DNA from 3 places in the Glutamicibacter soli genome. Region 1 is predicted to be linked to each of the others. Evidence: riboswitches for the same ligand, from Rfam matches in the RefSeq annotation. Region 1 holds a riboswitch; each other region holds the start of a gene.
The links. Region 1 has a riboswitch for S-adenosylmethionine ahead of ACTX90_RS01420 (ABC transporter substrate-binding protein). Riboswitches for the same ligand answer to the same signal wherever they lie in the genome.
Positions count from the first base shown of each region.

Region 2: another riboswitch for S-adenosylmethionine. It lies ahead of ACTX90_RS15915 (hypothetical protein); the one in region 1 lies ahead of ACTX90_RS01420 (ABC transporter substrate-binding protein).
Region 3: another riboswitch for S-adenosylmethionine. It lies ahead of ACTX90_RS16575 (acyl-CoA dehydrogenase family protein); the one in region 1 lies ahead of ACTX90_RS01420 (ABC transporter substrate-binding protein).

Region 1 is NZ_CM125969.1:278,483-285,506, forward strand. It holds gene ACTX90_RS01395 (COG4315 family predicted lipoprotein) at 156-683, opposite strand; gene ACTX90_RS01400 (anti-sigma factor family protein) at 753-1,439, opposite strand; gene ACTX90_RS01405 (sigma-70 family RNA polymerase sigma factor) at 1,436-1,942, opposite strand; gene ACTX90_RS01410 (SDR family oxidoreductase) at 2,099-2,962, opposite strand; gene ACTX90_RS01415 (biliverdin-producing heme oxygenase) at 3,057-3,725, opposite strand; SAM riboswitch class I at 4,138-4,229, shown strand; gene ACTX90_RS01420 (ABC transporter substrate-binding protein) at 4,351-5,985, shown strand; gene ACTX90_RS01425 (ABC transporter permease) at 5,997-6,953, shown strand; gene ACTX90_RS01430 (ABC transporter permease) at 6,968-7,024, shown strand, end outside.
Region 2 is NZ_CM125969.1:3,353,336-3,360,359, reverse strand. It holds gene ACTX90_RS15935 (APC family permease) at 1-463, opposite strand, end outside; gene ACTX90_RS15930 (DUF421 domain-containing protein) at 460-915, opposite strand; gene ACTX90_RS15925 (hypothetical protein) at 915-1,451, opposite strand; gene ACTX90_RS15920 (4a-hydroxytetrahydrobiopterin dehydratase) at 1,633-2,283, shown strand; SAM riboswitch class IV at 2,433-2,546, shown strand; gene ACTX90_RS15915 (hypothetical protein) at 2,600-3,160, shown strand; gene ACTX90_RS15910 (AAA family ATPase) at 3,255-4,760, opposite strand; gene ACTX90_RS15905 (Fic family protein) at 4,858-6,099, opposite strand; gene ACTX90_RS15900 (alkaline phosphatase family protein) at 6,214-7,024, opposite strand, start outside.
Region 3 is NZ_CM125969.1:3,499,394-3,506,417, forward strand. It holds gene ACTX90_RS16565 (HNH endonuclease signature motif containing protein) at 1-123, opposite strand, end outside; gene ACTX90_RS16570 (acyl-CoA dehydrogenase family protein) at 181-1,398, opposite strand; gene ACTX90_RS16575 (acyl-CoA dehydrogenase family protein) at 1,448-2,653, opposite strand; SAM riboswitch class I at 2,705-2,795, opposite strand; gene ACTX90_RS16580 (alpha/beta fold hydrolase) at 2,988-3,821, opposite strand; gene ACTX90_RS16585 (glycerate kinase) at 3,930-5,096, opposite strand; gene ACTX90_RS16590 (sugar diacid recognition domain-containing protein) at 5,106-6,182, opposite strand; gene ACTX90_RS16595 (hypothetical protein) at 6,823-7,011, opposite strand.

The DNA.
Region 1 (7,024 bases):
TGCGCCAATGTACGGGACAAACATCATTCCAGCGCCGCGTGACACGCGCCACATGCTGATTTCGGCCGATTATTAAACCGGCCGCGGGCATGGAAACGCCCGGGCGCACGCAACGCTGCGTGCCCCCCGGGGCGTCCTGCCGGCCTGTGCTTCGGCTACTTGATCGGGGTGCCGGCGGCATCCAGCACCCACCAGACGTCTTTCACGCCCTGGCCTGCGGTGTCGCCGGCCTTCTTGTCGCCGGCGAAGTAGTACAGCGGCCACCCGTCCAGCGTCAGCTGGCTTTCGCCGTTCACCCCGGTAATGGTGCCGGTCTTGCCGGTGACCCCGTCAACCGTGACATCGGTTCCGCCCGGGACCGCTGGCCACTGGTCTTCGCAGGGTCCGGTGCAGGCCGAGAAATCGGCGCCCTGGGTGTCCTTGTCGAACTGGTACACCGTCATGCCCTTGCCATCGACCACGATCTTGCCCAGCGAGGAGTCGGCGAGCGCCAGGGACGCGGCACCCATGTCGCCGCTCGGGCTGCTTTCCGCCGGGGCGGAGGACGCGGCGCTGGACTGGGCGTCGGCGGAGGGGGAAGCGGTATCGGTGGATCCCGAGTCGTTCGCGCATCCGGTCAGGGCGAATGCCAGGGCCGCGATGGCTGAGGTTGCTGCGCACCAGGACTTCAGTGACGATTTCATGAGCTGTGCCTTTCTCGTGGTGTCCGCGTGAGCGGCTTGCCTGCTACACGAGGCGCAGCCCGTCCCGGTTCACTGATCCAGCAAATTCTTGTCCATCGGCGACTGCAGGACCGTCAGCCCGGCCAGGGTCTTCACCGTCACCTCGGCGATCTGGTCGACCGGCAGCGAGGTGGCGGCCTGGAGGGTGATCTCCTTGCCGGGCACTGCCTTCCACGTGGCGACCTGCATGGTGCTTCCCTTGGTGTCGGTCACCAGCAGCGCGTAGGACCACGGGCCGTTGGCGTCGCCGAATTCGTAGCCTGCGGGATAGTCGCAGTCGATGTTCAGCCGGGTGCCCCACGCCACCGACTCGAAGCCGACGTCGGCGCTCAGCGACTGCCCGGCAACCTGCTGCAGGGCAAGCACCGGTCCGGGCGCGGCAGGGCGCAGCAGGAACGGCAGGCCGATGCCCAGGATCACGGCGACGGCGGCCGCGGCCAGCAGGAACATGCGGGTGCCGCGGCGCCGGCGCGCGGAGGCCGCGCGCCGGGCGGTCTTCTCGAACAGGTCCGCCGGGGGCTGCGGCACCAGGGCCGTCACCTCTTCCGGGTCGTGCGCGCGCGAGAGCAAGCCCGGCAGCGCGCTGAGCTCGGATACGGCGCCCTGGCAGCGTTCGCAGTTCTCCAAGTGCTCTTCGAACAGCCGGCGGTCGGCCGGCTCCAGCGCGCCCAGCACATAGGCGGCATCCCATTGGGCGAACTTCTCATGCTCGCTCATCGTGTTACTCCCCGTTCCTGGAGGGCCAGCTTCAAGGCCCTCATCCCATAATGCAGCCGGGACTTCACGGTTCCGTCCGCGATGCCCAATTCCGTTGCGATCTGCTGCGTGCTGTAGGCGCCGTAGTAGGCCAGCACCACCACCTGCCGGTGCGGTTCGCTGAGCGCAGCGAGCGCGTCATGAATGAGGATCTCGTCGAAAATCTGGTCGGCGTGATCCGCGGCGGGCTGATCAGGCAGCCGTTCGATGCTGCGTTCATGCCGTGAGCGTGCGCTGCGGGACTGGTCGATCACCAGGTTGCGGGCCACCGTGAACATCCACCCGCGGACCTCTTCCACCGGCTCGTCGAGAATCCGCGGGGAATTCCAGGCTTTGAGCAGGGTCTCCTGGACGATGTCCTCCGCCTGGTACGAGTCTCTGGTCAGCGAGAAGACATAACGCCACAGCGGCTGCGCGAATCTTTCATGCAGCAGCCGCAGGGTGGCGTCATCGCTGGTTGTCACGCGCCCCTTTCGCGGCCAGGATTTTCGGACCTGATTCTCACTCATGCAAGTTACACGAGCCAGCCGGGCTTTTTGTTCACCCCCGGGCCAAGGATATTCGCGCCGGGCCGGTGTGCGCTCGCCGGGACGGGGGCTGCCGGATTCCCGGCGCCTGCCCTAGCTGTCCAGGGCCTGCTTGATGGCCTTGCCCAGCGAGGTGGGTGCGTGGCCGATCAGCCGGGCGAGGTCCGAGCCGTGCACCTCAAGGGCGCCGTCGCGGATACGCACGTCGGTGTCCACCAGGATCTCGGCGTAAACCTTGGGAATTCCGGACTGTTCGTAGATGCCGGCCAGGGTCTGCGGGTCCAGATCCCGGTAGGTGACCTCTTGCCCGGTGGCGGCGCCGAGCGCTCCGGCCAGCTGGCCGAGCGTGAAGGGCTTGTCTCCGCCGAGCTCGTAGATGGTTCCCCCGGCAACCTGCTCATCCAGCAGGACGGCCGCTGCAGCCTCGGCGAAGTCCGCGCGGGTGGCGGCGCTGATTTTTCCCTCGCCCGCCGCGCCGAGGATCACCCCGCTGTTGAGGTAGCCCATGAGCTGGTCCGTGTAGTTCTCGGTGTACCAGCCGTTGCGCAGCAGGACATAGGGGATCCCGGATCCTGCCAGCAGGTCCTCGGTGGCCACGTGTTCGGCGGCCAGCTTCAGCTGGCCGGTGCGCGCGTTGGCGATGGATGTGTAGGCGATCAGCGACACGTCAACACGCCGGGCGGCATTGATGATGTTCTCATGCTGCGGGATCCGGTGGCCCACGTCGCTGCCGGAAATCAGCAGCAGCCTGTCGACGCCTTCGAGGGCCGCGACGAGCGTGTGCGCCGCGTTGTAGTCGGCGGCGCGGGTCTCCACGCCCTTGGCTGCCAAGGCGGCGAGTTTCTGCGGGGACCTGCCGAGCGCGACCAGGCTGCCCGCTGGGGCGCCCCGGGATAACAGCGCATCGATAACGAGGGTGCCGAGTTTTCCGGTAGCTCCGGCGACTGCGATCTTCATGAGTTTCCTCCGTTGACGGTTACCGTTGCCAACGACGTGCCGGCCGAAGGCATTCCCGCGGCCGGTGGCAGGTCGGTGCAGAACTTCCGAAAACCTAGGATGCGGCGCTCAGCTCGCTGGCGCTTGCCTTCAGCAGGTCCTCGAAGATCGCCTTGTTCCACTGGAACCCGCGCTTCGCCTCGTCCAGCACCGCTTCGGCATGCGAGGTGTTCGCCCCGAAAACATCGAGTTTGTCGCGGTAGGAATCCTTGTAGATTTTTGGCTTGTCGATGGCCTCGAACTTCCACATGTTCAATGCTTCATCGGGAATGGAATAGTGGCGGGGTACGAGCTTTCCGATGGCTAGGCCGCCGGACAGGTCTCCCAGGTAGCGCAGGTAGTGGTGGGCGACGAGGCGCGCCGGTTCCGCAGCCGAGGCGCGGATTGCCGCAACGTAGGCCTCGGTGGCCGGCAACGCCGCTGGGATCTCCTTCAACCCGTGGGCCGGCAGCAGGACATCCAGGTCTTTTGCAATCTGCCCACTGCGTTCAAGTGCCGCGTCCAAGATTTCGCCAAGTTCCGGATCCGCGGCAAGCACCCGGACTTCTTCTTCCAACGCACCGTAGATGTAGTGGTACTGGGCAATCAGCAACATGTAGTCGCGTGCCGAGCGTTCCCCGCCCATCAGCGTGGTGATGAAGTCGCTGGATTCTGCGGCGTGGTGATCTTCCTGGGTGACGCTGCGAAGCCGGGCGGAAAACTGTGTTGCGTCGGTGGCGCTCATGTTGCCCGTCTTTCTTAGCGAGATTGGAATGGCGAAATTTTTTATTAAGGCTAACCTAATTTCCGGTTTCAATCGAGGGTTGTTCCATTCTGCAGGAGACGGTGATTTCCGTGTTCACCGGACGGCGGACGCATCGGCTTGGGAAGGGCGGGCCGTGGTCGCTGATATCGCGATTTTGTCCAACCAGCTCCTTCATCCATGGAGCCGCAACAGATCTTGCTTCCTGGTGCCGAGTCAAGAATTTGTCAGAGCTGTCGACAAGAATCGTCACAAGACGCTTTGTGACGTGCAAAATGACTCGTTTCAAGAGCGTTGATAACCGTTGCTGGGTTTCATGACGTTTTACTTACGTCACGCTTGGTCATATTCAACTCCGTGTTCGACACTGAAATTGTTCAAGAAATTGGACACCACACCATCCAGAGCGACTGAGAGACCTGGCTCGTTGACGTCGCAGCAACCACCCGACATCGGGAGCGGTGCTAAGGCCAGGACCGATGGAGATTGCTAGATTTCGCAACGGTCCTTCAAGGGGAGATCTCTGCCTTCCCTCGAACTCGCTACAAGCGGATCGTTGAACATCAGGCGTAATCCTCGGGTCCAACACCGAGAGGAACACACGAAGATGCGTACTTCGCACCTGAGCTTGAAAGCAGCGGCCCTTGTCACCGTCCTAGGCCTGACGCTGACTGCCTGCGGCGGAAACTCGACAACTGCCGCCCCAGCGGAAGGCGCCCCGACCGCCTCCGGCGAACCGGTTGAAGGCGGCACCTTCACCTTCGCCGAGGTCACCCCGATCAACAACTGGCAGACCCAGGCAGCGCGCTTCTACGAGAAGGCCAACGTGCTGAACTCGGTCCTTGACCGCCTGACCTACTTCGACGTTGAATCCGGCAAGCTGGTGGGCTGGATTGCCAAGGATTTCAAGGCGAACAAGGAGCAGACGGAATTCACCTTCACCATTCGCGACGGAGTGACTTTTTCGGATGGATCCGCGCTTAATGCCGAAGCGGTCAAGCTGAATCTTGACGCGCTGGGTCTGGGCATCAAGGATGCACAGATCGCTCCAAACGTGGACTTCGGCGCCTACAAATCGGCCGAGGTCGTGGGGGAGAACCAGGTGAAGGTGACGCTGAAGCGTCCCGATGCCAACTTCCTGCGCGCTACTTCTTCGGTCGCCGCAGGCCTGGTCTCCCCGAAGACCTTGAAGCTGGACAATGCAGGCCAGTCAGCCATCGCCAAGATCGTCGGTTCCGGCCCGTTTGTCTTCGAATCGGAAAAGCCGGACGAAGAAGTGGTGTTCACCAGCCGCGACGACTACGCCTGGGCCCCGGAAACCGCCCCGAACCAGGGCGACGCATACCTTGACTCCCTCGTGGTCAAGTACCTGCCTGAAGTCGCAAGCCGCGCCGGCGCCGCCCAGTCGGGCCAGGTCGACCTGGTCCGAGGTCTGCAGCCGGTGGACGAGCAGGTACTGGCAGCCAACGGCGGCCAGGTCTTCGCCGCGCAGGGAGTGGACCTGACCACGAACCAGGCAGCAGTGCGCATCGGCTCCGGCAAGCTGGCGGACGCCAAGGTCCGCCAGGCGCTGCAGGTCGGAATCGACCGCCAAGCCATCAAGGACACTGTGCTGTCCGACAGCTACGTCGTGGCGGGATCGATCTTGAACCACAAGGCCCCGGGTTTCGTCGACCTGTCCTCTGAAATCGCCTACAACCCGGAGAAATCAAAGCAGCTCCTGGACGAAGCAGGCTGGAAGGTCGGCGCCGACGGCATCCGTGAGAAGGACGGCGAAAAGCTGGAAATCACGGTGGCCACCTCGAACAACTCGGTTGTCATCAAGCCGGCCTTCGAATTGATCGAGCAGCAGTGGCGCGACCTTGGCGTGAAGCTGGTCAACCGCGCGGCCGACAACACCTTCCTGGTCAACGCACTGGTCGACGACAAGGTCGAATTCTTCGGCACCCGCCAGTTCGCCCTCGGCGGCCTCGGCCCGGTGTACGCGCCGGCCAACAATACCCAGACCCTGAACTCCGACGAGGAACTGAACAAGCTCTTCGCCAAGGAACAGGCGGCAACCAGCGAAGAAGAGCATCTGAAGCTGGTCGAGGAAGAACAGCGTGCACTGGTGCTGGACAAGGCCCTGACGCTCGTACTGTGGGACGAGGTCCAGGTCTACGGCGCGAACGAGTCAGCCCACGTCGAGTTCACCTCCGGTACCGCCCCGATCTTCCAGGGCGCTTGGAAGAGCGAAGGCTAGGAGTCGAAGCCATGGGCGGATACATTGCCAAGCGCGTAGGCCAGGCCCTGCTGGTGATCTGGCTTGCCTACACCGCGGTATTCATCGCAGTTCAGTCGCTTCCCAACGACCCGGTGACGATTTTCCTGAACTCGGACTCGGCAGCTGATCCGGCGACTATCGCGCAGATGAAGGAGTACTACGGGTACGACCAACCGGTCATTGTCCAGTACTTCTCCCAGCTACTCGGTCTGCTGCGTGGAGATCTGGGATACTCCCTGTCCAGCGGCTCTGAAGTATCCGCCCGCATCGGCGAAGTCGCCGGTTCAACGTTGGTGCTGGCAGGCTCGGCCTTCGTTGTCGCGGTCGTTTTCGCTGTGGCGCTCACGGCCGCGGCCAGCCTGGCCCGCGGCGCCAAGCTGCGCAACCTGCTGCTGAATCTTCCGCCGCTCATGGTTTCCATCCCGGTCTTCTGGCTTGGGCTGGTGCTGCTGCAGCTGCTGGCGGTCCAGCTCGGCGTGATGTCGCTGTTCCCGGACGATTCGTTCCTCTCTCTGGCGGTGCCGATTTTCGTGCTGGCGGTGCATTTGAGCGCACCCATCGCCCAGGTGCTCATCAAGAGCGTGCAGGAAGTCAACACCCAGCCATTCGTGGACGTGCTGCGGGCCAAGGGCGCCAGCGAATCGTGGATTTTCTACCGCCATACGCTGAAGAACGCCGCGCCCGCCGCGCTGTCCATTGCCGGCATCACCATCGGAACGCTGCTTGCCGGGTCGGTGATCACCGAAACCGTTTTCGCCCGTGCAGGGTTGGGCCAGCTGATTCTCCAGTCGGTCACCGTCCAGGACATCCCGCTGGTCCAGGGGCTGGTCCTGCTGACCGCCGTCGTGTTCACAACAGTCAACCTGCTGGTTGACCTCATCCATCCGAAGCTCGATCCGCGTATCATCACCGCCCGCTCCGGTTCGCCCCGCGCGCTTGCGGCCTAGGGAAGGAAAAGTCCATGAGCCTTCTGGCAGACAACGTCGATACGACCGCCGCACCCCTGGCCGCTTCCGAA
Region 2 (7,024 bases), 780 kb from region 1:
TCCCGACATTCGCCCGCACCGATTCCTTGATGCCGCGTGCATTCAATAGCGCGACCAAACCCAGGAAGGCTATTGCGACAGGAATGGCGGGTGCATCGAAGAACACCGAAAGATAGTCCCCGGCAAATGCAATGCTCAAGCCCGCCGCACTGGTGACGCCGGCCGCCAGCATGGAGAAGCCCACAAGGAAGGACACCACAGGTTTTTTGAAGGCCCGCTCGGCGAAAATGGCCGCACCGCCCGCCCTGGGATATTTCGTGACCAGCTCCGCATAGGAGGTGGCCGTGAGCAGCGCCAGAATCAAGGCGACGAGCAACGGGGCCCAAATGGCTCCGCCTGCTTCCGCGGCCACCTCGCCCACCAGCGCGTACACGCCGGCTCCCAGGATGTCGCCGAGGATGAACAGGTACAGCAGGGGGCCGGTGATGCCCTTCTTCAACTTGCTTTCGGTATTGACGCTCATGGCTTGGCCTCTGCTTCCTTGGTGAAGAAGGAGACCTTTCCGTTGGACTCCAGGATGGCGAGCCTGATCGAGCTGTATTCCTCGATCCCCGCATGGCGTGCCAGCATGCTCAACTCGTCGAGGCCGATGCGTTCCCCGCTCAATGCCCGCCGGTCGATCACGCCGTCACGCACGAGCACGATGGGCCGGCCCAGGGTGAGTTTTCCGATCCTGGGCCAGCGCATATTGGCATAGGACAGGACCACTGCCAGGACGATCATGGTGAGCGCGGCCAATAGGCTTCCAGTCAGCGACCGGTCTTCCATGGTGATGCCCTGCTGCACCAGGTCCCCGAGGGCGACGAACAGGATCAACTCGAACGAGCTCAGCTCGCCCAGGGTGGAACGGCCTGCGGCACGGGTCACCAGCCACAGGACCACGAAGGCGATGGCGGCGCGAATGACAATTTCCATTAGGGAACCCTCCAGGTGGTGAACGGTACGTTGACGGTGGAAGCGCCGACTTCGACCTCGAGGTTCCCGTCGGTGCGCAAGTCCCACTGGTCAGAGGCCCGGCCTGTGATGCGAACCAGCATTTGCGTGGCCCCGGGTTGGGGAGCAACCTCGAATTCCACCGCACCGGCCGCGTCGGAACTTTGCGATTCCGGGTCCGGGAAGACCGCCAAGTCCTCGAAGAACAACAGGTAGTCCTCGGCGAGGCGCAGCTTACAGGTATCGGGCAGCGGTTCGTCGGAACTGACAAGTATTTCCAGCTCGACCTCATTGCCTGCCCGCGCCACCAACGGGTGGCGCACGTGGACTTGCATACGGTCCTCGGACTGGTCGGTGCTGGATTCCACATCGAACGCTCCAAGCGCCGCGGCCGCGACGATGGCTGCGACGATGAGGATGATGATCCGGCTCACGATGCGTCGCGTGCGGTGAGCAGTCTCGTCAATGACATCGTCCAACGTTGAATCAGAGACCTTGGCGTTGTGAATATTAGTCATCAAAACTCCTTGTGCCCATATTTGCCGAGATTAGCCGCGGCCGGTGCCGCTCTCCACGGAAGACGGATGTTCACAGCAGTTATCCAGTACGCCGCAACCGTCCGTTGTTTCTGGCAGTCTGCGCAGGTCCATTGAACTTCGCCCCCTCGGGTGGGAAGGTTGCCGGAGAAAGGAGAAACGCATGCCTGCACAGGACGTAATTGCCCAAGACCAGCTCAACGAATACCTCCAGGGGATGCCGCAGTGGCGCCAGATCCCCGGAGCCATTGCCGCGGTTTTCGAGACCAAGACCTCCGCGGCCGCGATCGAGCTTTTCAGCGATATCGCAAGCGCCGCAGAGATGGACAACCACCACCCCGACGTGGACTGGCGCTACAACCGCGTGTTCGTGACAACCACCTCCCATGACGCCGGCGGCCAGGTCACCACCCGCGACATTGCGCTGGCCAGCAAGATCTCCGAGCGGGCCGCGGCCCTCAGGGCCAAACCCCGCGTCGACCTGATCCGCGCAGTGGAGATTGCCATCGACACCGACAAGCCCCAGGAGATCGCGGAGCAATGGGCCGCCGGGCTTGGGTACAAGTCGCTGGAGGACGGCAGCATCGCCGATCCCCACGGTCGCGGCCCGGCGATCTGGTTCCAGAAAACCGACACTCCCAATACGAACCGGCTGCACTTGGACGTGTGGGTTCCGTATTCGGAAAGCGGTCCGGTGCTCACGAAGCTGGAAGAAGTTGGCGCCCACTCCGACGGCGATGCCGTGCCGTCCTTCACCGTCATCACCGACGCCCAGGGCAATCGCTTCTGCATCTGCACCGAGGTCGACCGCTAGCACCGAGCGAACTGCAGTCAAAGGTGGACTTGTCCACCAGAGTCGATGGCTGATCCGGTGTCCGTACCTGTGAAGGCATGGGCACCGGATCTGCTGTATCCGGCGCCGCGGCCATACTGTCGGTAGCTGCGGGTTAGGCTGGATTCCAAGTTCAAGAGCTGCGACGCAAAGTACCTGGCTGGTCGCACGGCAACCCTCCTCATCGAGCGGGGTGCCCCAGGGGAAGAACCGACCCGGACAAAAGTCCCGGGTAAGTCGGTGGGCCAGTCCGGCACAATAGGTGCTCGGCCGGCTCCCTGAGCAGGAGCGAACAACAATGCAGAACCCAGAATTCTCGATCAATCACCCAGAAGGCACCCTGCAGGAACGGCTGTGGAACAGCGTGGTCATGGACTACCCATTTTTCGGAGAACGTCCGGTCGAGCAGTCGGCTTACCGGCAGGCAACCCGCAGCGGGGAATTCGCCAGCGGCAAGCTCAGCGAGACGCCGGAACACCTGCAGAACTACATCCTCCGCTGGATCGCCGCAGGCTTCACACCTGAACTGTATTGGGCCGTCAGTTTGGGAATCAGGGAAGCAGCAGCGCACGCACGTCGGCGTTGCAAGAGTCCGGAGGACCTGCTTCGCCTCGAAGATCGGATGAGACGGCTGGGCATCTTGGCGCCCAACCCGAGGGCAGGGCAGCTCTACAAGGAACTGCAACGCGATGAGCGGGGTGGGGCGGTTCTGGTGGACCGCTGCTACCCGGCGCATGTTGTGCAGCTGGAACCGGAGGAATGGGCGGAGTTTCCGCAACGGTTGCTCTTCGGCCGGCCATCTGCCGCGCTTCAGCAGTTTATTTACGGTGACCCGCTCCATCAAGGGATCACCAACTGAATCGCCCCACGGCAGGAACGCCTTCAAGCGGCAACGATGCGGTGCGCTGGCGCAGCAGGGGGATATTCCTCCCCGGCAAGGAGGAAGGCGCGGCCTACAACCCCTTGCTGCCGCCGTCCTGTTCAGCTTCCGGATCTTGTCCAAATCCGCTGGGCGCTTCGTAGCTCCCTGCCACCCCGGGGAACCATCCGAAGGATGCGTCTTCGCTGAATTCTTCCGGCTCGTCAAGATCCGGGTCGTTGGTTCCCCCGAGGAAGTTTCGCGTGAGAGTGGCCGCATCGCCCATAAGCTCCGCGGCGGCTTCGAGCAGATGGGCGTCACCCGGAGCCTGGTTCGCGACTGCCGCGTTGAGGATGGATCGGCGAACCAATTCCCTGGTGAACGAGGCAGTCGTTCCATCGACAAGGTGCGCAAGCTGTTGCACGGTGTCGGAGCTGGGCTTCAGCTTGGCTGCGTATAGTTCGAGCAGGGCAATACGTCCTTCGAGATCCGGGCGTGGAATCTCCACTGCAAGATCGATGCGCCCGGGGCGCTGCACCAAGGCGCGCTCCAGGGAATCCACGCGGTTCGTGGTCAGCAGGAAGGTGACGTCCGCGTCCGGTTCCAGGCCGTCCATGGTGTCGAGGACTTCGAAAAGCAGCGGCTGGGGGCCGTGGCTGAAGCTGCGGTCTTCGGCGATCAGGTCACAATCTTCCAGTACGACGATCGATGGCTGCAGCGCCCGCGCCATGGCGGCGGCTTGGGAGATGTAGGCCAACGAATCGCCGTTGAGCAGGATGACAGTGTGGTCTTCAGCCGCCGAGGCCAGATACCTGACGGTGTGGGTTTTCCCGGTGCCCGGCGGGCCGTAGAGCAGGACACCGCGTTTGAGATGCGCACCGAGCGCAGTCAGGACATCGCGGTGGGTTCCGACGCCGAGGACTTGTTCCTCAATGCGTTCACGCAGGCCGTCGGGCAGCACGAGCTGTTCGCGCGGGAAGGGTTCGCGCCGGTGGAAGGCGACTCCGGCGTTCGATTCCTGGTACTCGTTGCCCTTGAACGAGATGACCTGGCCCTTGAAGATGCTCGAGGTGCGCAACCCGTTGCGAAATTCCTTGAGGAATGCGTCGGTCACCTGTTCGTCGGGGGACAGGATCTCCAATGCAGCTTCGGGCTTCCCGTACTCCGGATTGGCCTTCCGGATCAAAACTGCCAGCGGGCTGGAGTGGTAATGGAAGAGGTGGATTCCCAGTGTCAGGAATCGACGCTGCTGGTCCGGGCCCACGGCAAGTGAAGCGTAGGAAGGCTCACCCACAATACCCATGTGGTTCTCCGGCATCAGCAGATCGGCCAGATCCGCATGGTACCTTTGCTGCCCGGCGATACCGACGATCTTGGCGGAGGGATCACTGCCGGCAATGCGGTCGAGAACGATATTCGCATCCGCGAGCCGGTGGGAGCCGAAAGCCTCGGTGATCAGCGGAAGCGAGCTAGGCGAAACTTTCAGATGTTTTTCCAACACGGGTGCCAGCTGAGCACCATTGGGCTTCTGGCGGAATTCTTCAGCGAGGTCCGCCAGCTTGTTGAAGGACATCATAAAGGCACGTAATTCTGCATCCATGAGCAGAGCCTAGCAGTGAAAGTCTCCTAGTGGGTACGAAAATTACAGGCAGTCAGCCAGCCTGCTCGGAGTGCTTGGCCAGAGCGGGTGCCTGCGCCTAGCGCACCGAGTCCCGGCGAATCGTGGCCCCATAGTCATCCAGAATCTTCAGGATTCGGTCGTGCTGCCAGACGCGGTTTCTGCGCAAACCAGACTTCTCTTTCAGGACCCCGCGATCGCTCAAGGTTGCGATGGCGCGATGAGCGACTGCGTCGGTAACGCTCAGGGCGTTCTTCAAGTAGCTGGCGTTGACGACGGGTTGCGCTATCAGCAGCGGTAGTACCTTGAACGCAGTCGAATTCGACCGGAGTCCATCCAGCTGCCTGCGTGAATCTTCCAATGCATCTGCCAGAGCCAGCAACAGCACTTGCCCCGTTGTCGCTGCGTAGATCGAAGCATCGATGAAGATCTTGATGATTCCGTAGGCGTTTCCCTGCCGATAGGCGGTGAGTGCATCGAAATAACCGGTGGTATCCCGCAGGATGCCTGCTGAAATGGGCGCGGTCGAATGAGTGGTCACCTTGCGATGGCGGAGCATTGCGTGGGCAAGGGCCCGTCCAGTTCTGCCGTTCCCGTCGACAAAGGGATGGATGCTCTCGAAATGGGCGTGCGCGATGGCAACCTGGATGAGGGCAGGCAGGTCTTGACGGTGAATGAACGTTTCAAGATCAGCCAATGCCCCCGCGATCAGTTCATGCTGGGGCGCGATATAGCTGGCGCCACGGGGGCCGGCGGAATCTTTGCCACCGATCCATACGAGTTCTTGCCGGAATTTTCCTGCTTCTTCGACAAGGTCGTCTTGATGCCGCAACAATTCGTGATGCATGGACAAGATGCTGGTGACGTTGAGTTCTTCCGAGAGCTGTAATGCGGCTTCCATTGCGCGTACGTTGCCGATTACCGTGCGAGCATTGGATTTTTCACTTTCGTTGATTTCCCAGAGCGCAAGTTGCCGGGCGGAGGTGGAAAGCTGCTCGATCTGGCTGCTGGAGGCACTTTCCGTGCGCAAGAGAATGCTCGACATGGGTGCGAGCGCAGGGTTCTCTTGCCCCAGCAATAAGAACGTATAGGCATCGAAGAGACGCAATGCATCGTTTGCTTCCTCGAGTTCGGACATCAGGGATGATGAAAAATCGGGTGACCAGTTGGCGATCGATGGAACCACTGCCGATTGGTATTCGCCTGTCTGCCTGGAGACTTGTGCATTTGAAAAGATTTGGGGTTGTTGCGGCCGCCAGTGATGTGTTTCCGAGCCAAGCGCAGGAATCTCCACGAAGCTGTTGCTCTCTTTGGACTCCATGGTTTCGCACTTCCTAAGTGATAGTTACTGATCCACCTTACTATCACTTAACCGCTAAGTGATAGTAAGGAAATTCCTTACTATCACTTAGTTCCATGCGTTCGCGGCCGCTGGCTACTTCTTCAGCGAGACCTGGTCGATGGACCAGAATGCGGAATTGGTGCCGGTGTAGCGGAAGGAGACCTGTGCTTTCTTCGCTTTCTTCGGAACATCGATGGCGATGCTCTCCACGCCGTTGTAGTTCTTGTCGTAGGACTTCACCAATACCGGCTCGCCCCCGTCGAAGCTGACGAAGACTTCGCCGGACTGCGGGCCGTCGATCTTGTAGTTCGAAGCGAAGCTCAGGGTGGCGCTCTGGCCGCCCTTGACCTTGTACTCCGGACTGATCAGGGTGGAGTCGAACTGGCCGGGATCGTGCGCCTTGTCGTCCCACTCGTCCGAGTCGGCAACGGCGAAGACGTTGCGGTTGTGGACGCTGGTTTCGCGGCCCTGGTTCAGATCCGTGTTGGTCCAGAACTCGTCGGTGGTGAAGGACCAGCCGCGCCACTCGCGCACGCCGCCCTTGGGCATGGCAGAGTTGTCGATAGTCCAACCGCTCGGTGCGGTCGTGGTCCAGCCCTTGGTCTGGGCGCTGAGCTTGGCCTCGTCCTTGGCCTTCTTCAGGTGCGGGCGCAGGGTATCGAACTCGTCGGCGGCGATGGAGTTGATGTTCTTGCCGTCGAGGTTCCACTCGTCCTCGACGCGCACGCCCTGGTGCTTCAGCACGGTAGGGGCGATGTCGGTGATCTTGACATCGTGGCGCTCGGTGCCGGCCTTGAACTGCTTGCCGTTGGCAATGACGAAGGTCGCGCGCTCGCGGATGCTGCTGCCTCCGTGGCCGCCACCCGGGGTGTGGCCATGGTCGGAGGTGACCATGACGACCCAG
Region 3 (7,024 bases), 640 kb from region 1:
CGCGAAGTAGGCGGCGTGGCCGGCGGGGAGGTCCGCGTCGGCCACGTCCGCCCAGGCCGCTGCGATGAGGCTGCGGGCCTCGGCCAGTTTCCCGACCGCTTCGGTGCTTGTGGAGGTCTGCATGTCCCCAGCGTGCGGCGGGCGCCGGGAGGGCCGGCCGCCGCAGCTGCGGATTGTGGATTACTTCGAGGCGCCGATCGCCCAGACGCGCGGCAGCTGCGTGCCGTTGACCGCGAGGTCGCCGATCAGCCGCGCCTTGAACACCCACGGATTGTGGTTGCCGGCGGTGCGGGCGTTGCGCCAGTGGCGGTCGAGGTTCTTGGACACGCTGGTGGCGGAGGCGGCCAGCGCGTCGAAGGCGTGGGTGAGCGCGGTGAGCACCAGCGGGGTCAGCACCACCTGACCCTGGGCGGAGGCGAGCTCGGCCGCGTCGTTGGCGGCCTCGTCCTCCTGGATCGAGCCGCCGGAGTGCAGCGCGATCGCCGACTCGTAGGCGCCCTGCAGGGCGTGGGAGACGCGTTCCACGGTGGCCGCCGCGGCGAAGGCGGCCGCGGAGACCTCGCCGATGACCTGCAGCAGCTGCGGATCCTGCCCGGCGATGTTGGCCGCGGCGTGGCTGAAGGTGCGCTTGCGGGCCGCCAGCTGCGCGGCGAACTCGCGTTCGGCGGCCTTGGCGGAGCCGGCGAGCACCGCCAGCAGCACCTGCTGGTAGAACGCGGTCTGGTACTTGAAGCGGGTGTCGAACTCGATCAGCTCCTCCACCGCCGCGCCGGTGAAGGTGGAGGTGCCGGTGCCGGTGGTGCGCTGGCCGAAGCCGTCCCAGTCGTCGGCCAGGGCCACGCCCGGCTGGTGTCGGGAGACCGCGGCGATGACGCGGGTTCCGGTGTCGGTGCGCTGCGCGTAGGTGTCAAGCCAGTCGGCGAAGATCGATCCGGTGGAGTAGTACTTGGCGCCGGTGATCGTGAAGCCGCCGGAACCGTCAGGGCTGACCTTGGTGGCCACCTCGCCCACTGTCACCGCTCCGACCTCCGTCCAGGAGTTGCCGGCCAGCTGGCCGGCGGCGAAGCGGGCCAGCCAGGTATCGCGCGCCGGACCCGGGGCGGCGACCAGCCGGTCCTCCACGAACGCGAAGTGCGCGCGCAGCGCCTGGGCGATGTTGGAGTCGGCGGCGGCCAGGTCGGTGAGCAGTTCGAACAGCTCGGGCAAGGTGGCGCCGGCGCCGCCGTGGGATTCCGGGACGCGGATCGCGCCGAAACCGGCGGCGGCGAGGTCGGCGACCTCGCGGTAGGGCAGTTCGCCGGTGCGGTCGCGGTCGGCGGCGCCGTCGGCGATGGCCTGGAAGTGCGGGGCGAAGCGTTCGCGCAGCCCCGCCAGGCGGGATGTGGACAGGGCGATCATCTGGTGTTCCAATCGGTGTTGCAGGCAGGGTGGCGTAGGCGTCCAGTGTCTAGGTGTACAGCGAGAGCGGCTGCGATTCGCCGCGCAGGAAGTAGGCGCCGACCTCGATCTTCTTGTAGTCCACCGGGTCGTGCAGCGAGTGCGTGCGCACGTTGCGCCAGAACAGGTCAAGCCCGACGTCGCTCTTGGTGGAGGAGGATCCGGTGACCTCGAAGATGCGGTTGGCGACCTCCACGCCGGCCTCGCTGGCCACGACCTTCAGCTCCGCGATCGCCACCGCCAACTCGGCGCGCTGCGGCTGGCTGACTGCCCCGCCCAGCACCTGATCGAAGCGGCGGCCCAGCTTCTCCGCCAGCGCGGCCACCGCGGCAGTGCGGGCCTTCAGCTCCCCCACGGTGCGCTGGAAGACGACGTCCTGCGAATAGGTTTCGGCCTGCGAGAGGAACCAGGCGTTGGTGCGCCCCAGCAGAATCTGCCGGCCCCGCGCCAGCGCGCCCTCCGCGATGCCCAGGTAGAAGTTCGCGAAGGCCAGCTGGATGCCCGGGGTGAGCAGGGTGGCCACCGGCTCGTCGGTGACCGGGCCCAGCACGTCGGACGGCTCGATGCGCACGTTGCGGTACACCAGCGAGTTCGAGGCGCTCAGCCGCTGGCCCAGATAGTCCCAGTCGTCGACGATCTCCAGCCCCTGCGCATCGCGCGGGACCACGAAGGCCAGCAGCTCGCCGGTGCCTTCGACCTGGGCGTTGACGACGATGACCTCGCCCACCCCGGAGCCGGTGGAGAAGCGCTTGGCCCCGTTCAGCCGGTAGCCATCGCCCTCGCGGGTCAGCACCAGGTTCGGGTCCACCGGGTTGACCGAGTCGCCCCACAGCCAGCTTCCCTCCACGGTGCGCCGCCACCAGTCGGCCTGCGCCTCGGCCGGGGCGTAGAACGCGATGGAAGACTGGTTGATGTAGTGGTAGGCCAGCAGCTGGGAGATCGACCCGTCGGCGGCGGCCAGGATGCGGATGACCTCGAAGGCGGTCTCGAAGTGCCCGCCGGCTCCGCCGAACTCGGCAGGGACCAGCAGCTCCAGCAGCCCTGCCTCGCGCAGCAGCTTCACCTCGGCGAAGGGCTGCGCGTTGGCGCGGTCGCGGGCCAGCGCGTCGGCGGCCAGGGTGCCGGCAACCTGGCGGGCGACGGCGCGCCAGCGCTCCAGTTCGGCCTCGCTGGCGGTGCCGGTGTACGGGACGCGGGGCAATGCGGTGACGGTCATGATCGGGCTCCTTGGAATTGGACTTCCGAGGGATACCGGGACGCGGCCCGGGCTCCATCGAACCTGGCGTTAGCACTCCCTGCGGATTGCAGGCTTGCTGCGGCGTCGCGGAGCCAGGTCTCTCAGCCGCTCTGGATGGTGTGCACCGATTCAAGCACGCCGCCGAAGCCGGAGGGAACCGCCCCGTCACGCGGCGGAACGCACCGCAAAACTGCGTCATATTGGGAGTTTGGAACCCGCGCCGGGCCCAGATCGCGACGGCGCGCGGCAGCATCCAGCCGTCGCACGACGTCATATTGGCGCACGCAGTGCCCGGGCCCGGCGGGCCTTGCTGCTAGCGGGAGAGGAAGCCGAGCAGCAGGTCGTTGACCTCCTTGGCGTGGGTCCACAACAGCCCGTGCGGGGCGCCATCCACCTCGTGGTACTCGGCGGCGGGCAGCGCCTCGGCGAAGCGCCGGCCGGTGACGTCCACGGGCAGGATCCGGTCGGCGGTGCCGTGCACGATCAGCGCGGGCACGTCGATCTTCGGGATGTCGGCGCGGAAGTCGGTGGTCCAGGTGTACTGGGCCGCGACCGAGGCGTAGGGCGAGGCGGCATAGGCCAGGGCCTTGTTCGCGGCCAGCGCCTCTTCGCTCAGCCGGTTGCCCAGGAAGGTCTCGGTGTTGAAGAAGTTCTCGAAGAAGCTGCTGAAGAACGCGTAGCGGTCGGTTTTGGCGGCCTCGGCCATCGGGTCCAGCGCATCCTGCGGCACACCCTCGGGGTTGTCATCGGTTTGCAGGATGAACGGTTCCAGCGAGCCGAGGAAGGCGGCCTTCGCGACGCGGGCCGAGCCGTAGGTGGACAGGTAGCGGGCTACCTCGCCGGTGCCCATGGAGAAGCCCACCAGCACTGCGTCCTTCACGTCAAGCGTTTCCAGCAGCGTGTGCAGGTCGGCGGCGAAGGTGTCGTAGTCGTAGCCGACGGCCGCCTTGGAGCTCTTGCCGAAGCCGCGGCGGTCGTAGGTGATGACCCGGTAGCCGGCGCCGAGCAGCGCCGCGGTCTGCAGCTCCCAGGAGGATCCGTCCAGCGGGTAGCCGTGGATCAGCACCACCGGCTGCCCGGAGCCGTGGTCCTCGTAGTACAGCTCGATATCGGTGGTGTTCTCTTCTCCGACTTTCACGGTTGCCATGCTGGCCCTTTCTCCGACGAAGGTCGCGGCGGTTGCCGCGCTGCCTCCCACGCTAGGCATCGGTCCTCGACGGTGGCAAGGGTTTTGCGCAAAGCGACAGCGAGCGCTTCAGCGCAGGTAGGTCCGTGCGACGCTGAACGCGGTGCGCTCCAGCAGCTTCAGCGCGTCGGCGGACAGCTCGGCCAAACTCGCCGGGCCCGGAGCGATCGAGTAGGCCGCGAGGATTCCGGCGTCGGCCAAAACCTGGTCTTCCAGGCTGACCGATCCGGCGATCACGATAACGTCTCCCCCGGCGGCCTGCAGTACCCCGGATACCACCTTGCCCTGCAGGGACTGCGAGTCCAGCCGGCCCTCGCCGGTGATGACCAGATCCGCGCCGCCCATGATGCGGTGGGCGTCCAGCACCCGGGCGACCAGCTCCCACCCGGGGACCAGGTCGACCGCGAAGTAGCTGCCCAGGCTGAAGGCCAGGCCTCCGGCGGCGCCCATGCCTTCTCGGTCGCGCAGCACCCGGCCGGTGGCGGTTTCCAGCACATCGGCCAGCCGGCCCAGCCCGGCGTCGAGGGTTGCGACATCCTTCAGGGAAGCACCCTTTTGCGGCCCGAAGATCGCTGCGGCGCCGTTCTCGCCCAATAGCGGGTTGGTGACATCGCAAGCGATCTGCCACACTACCCCGGCGGCGCGCGGATCCAGCCCGCTGACATCGATGCTGTGCAGCTCGTTCAACGGGCCGCCTCCCGATTGCAGCTGGTTGCCGTCGGCGTCGAGGAACTTGGCGCCCAGAGCGGAAAGCAAACCGGTGCCGCCGTCGGTGGTCGCGGAGCCGCCCAGGCAGAGGATGATTTGCTCGGCCCCGAGGTCCAGCGCCTTGGATACCAGCGCGCCGAGCCCGTAGGTGGTGGCCGACAGCGGCTGGCGCGGCGCATCGGCGACCTGCGGCAGGCCGGCTGCTTCGGCTGCTTCGACCACCGCGATCTTCCCGTCGGCAGACAGCCCCAGCCGTGATTGCACCGGTCTGCCTAAGGCATCAGCGGTTTGCACCGGAACCGGTTCGGTGCCCCACGCGTCGATCAGCGCTTCCAGGGTTCCCTCGCCTCCGTCGGCGAAGGGCACCGCGGTCACGGAGATTTCACGGCCCAGGCTGCCGGCACCTGCGAGGAATCCGGTCCTGATGGCTTCGGCGACCTCGCTGGCGCGAGCGCTGCCTTTGAAGGAATCCGGCACCACGGCGATTTGCAACCCAGTGGCCGGCGAAGAGTTCGGTGTTGAGGTCATGCATTAACCCTATGGAGATTCCTCCACAAGTCCTATAGGCCGAAGCCCATACTTCAGCTGCTTCGAATACTGGAATATGTGCATTTCGCCCAGCCGGACCCGGGCGTAGATGGAGTTGAGCAAGGCCATCAGCTCGCCGGGAACCCGCGGGTCGCTGCCGGTGACCTGCTTGATCCGGTCCATTCGTTGGATCAGCGTATTGCGGTGGACCGTGAGCCTTGCGATGGCTTCGGACTGCGTCGAACTGGCGGCCAGCGCCAGCAGCGTGAACGCATGCTCCTCACTGATCTGGGCCGTGCGCCGGGCCAGCGAACGGCAGTACGCTTCCGGTGCTCTGGCCGCCGACAGCGCCATGTCCTCGTTCCAGAGCTCGCGAAGTCCGGCAGCCGGAACCAGCGCGGGCACCGCGCCCAGGGTCCGCAGGTTCTCGGCGTCGACCAGAAGGTCGCTGGGCTGTGTCCGAGGGGGCCCGAGGATCGCGCGGGCAGAAGCAGGATCCTCGATTGGACCGGAGGACAGCACCCATCGGGCATTGTTAATCGTCAATGCTGCTTCGTACTGCTCAGGCCCGTCCTCGTCGAGCAGCAGACTCAGCGACCATGGCGCGCTCAAGCCCAGCTGCTCGAGCTGCTCAGCCAAGGCTTCGTCGCTCGCGGATCCCGACACAAGTCCGGAGAGCATGTCACTAATCTGGGTGGCGCGCACCGTGCTTCGGACATGCTCCTCGTGCTGGGTAAGCAGCAGCTGCACGGTCAGCGAAATCAGCTGGGCCAGCGACGCAACCTCCTGCGGTGCCCCTGTCACCCCCACGACACCCTGCACGACGCCGTCCGCATAAAGTGGCACGTTGACGCCCGGCAGCTGCCCGGACACCGGGTCGGCCTGGGCGGTGACAATTGTGCGGTTCTCCGACAGGGCCCTGAGCGCGTCCGGATGCGGGTTCCCCAACCGTTTAGGGTCGGACGAAGCGATGATGATCCCGCGCTCGTCCATGATGTTCAGCGGGTAGTCGACGCGCGGGGCGATGGTTTGGACAACACGCAGCGCCACCGTGTGGGTGAGTTTTCCTGTTGCCTTCTGCGCCATGCTTGGTAGTCTACCCACCATCTGACCACGCGTCTTTTGACAACGTGGAGGCTGAGCCAAGCTTCTGCACAGAGTCGGGCAGTAATGTCGTAGACACCTCCTTGAGGTGCGAGTGATGATCGTAAACTCCCGCCGGCTTCAGCCGGCGGGAGTTTTCACTTTCCTGCGTCCCATGGCTGATGCAGACTCTTTGCCTGCGCCGGGCTCGGGCAAAGCCGAGGCATAGCCTTGCTCCCTAAAATGGAAGTTACCTTCCTCAAAGGTGCGAGTGATGATGTAAGTCTGGCTCCGTTGCGCACGGCAACGGAGCCAGTATTTTTAAGAAACCTTCGAGCGCCGCATCACCGATGCGCCGGCATTCTCCAGATGGTGTCCAGGCCCGGCATAGGAACCGGAAGTGCAGTGAAGATAACTCAAAAGGTGCGAGTGATGATCGAGAACCCTCCAACGAAATGATTTCGGTGGGGGTTTTGAGTTTAACGTCCGGCCAGCTGCGTGGACACCGCAGAAATGCTTAGCTTGCGGCTCGGAATTCCAAAGCTCCGGCACAGGGTGCGTTCCTAGAATTGAAGTACCTCATAAAGGTGCGAGTGATGATCGTGAAGTTCCCGTTGGATTTCCTCCCAACGGGAACTTTTCTTTAACCGCCCTGGCCTCCGATATGCCAGCCTTTGCACTGTTCGCATGCGTAGGTGCCCAGCTGCTTGCCAGCTACCGTGGAATGCCTCAGCGCGGCCTTGAGTGCGATCGCGTTAGTGCGGTACCGCTGCTTCCCCGCGGCTTCACAGATATTGATGGTGCGTTTGGTGGGATCCTTCAATATGGCCATGGCAGTAATCTAA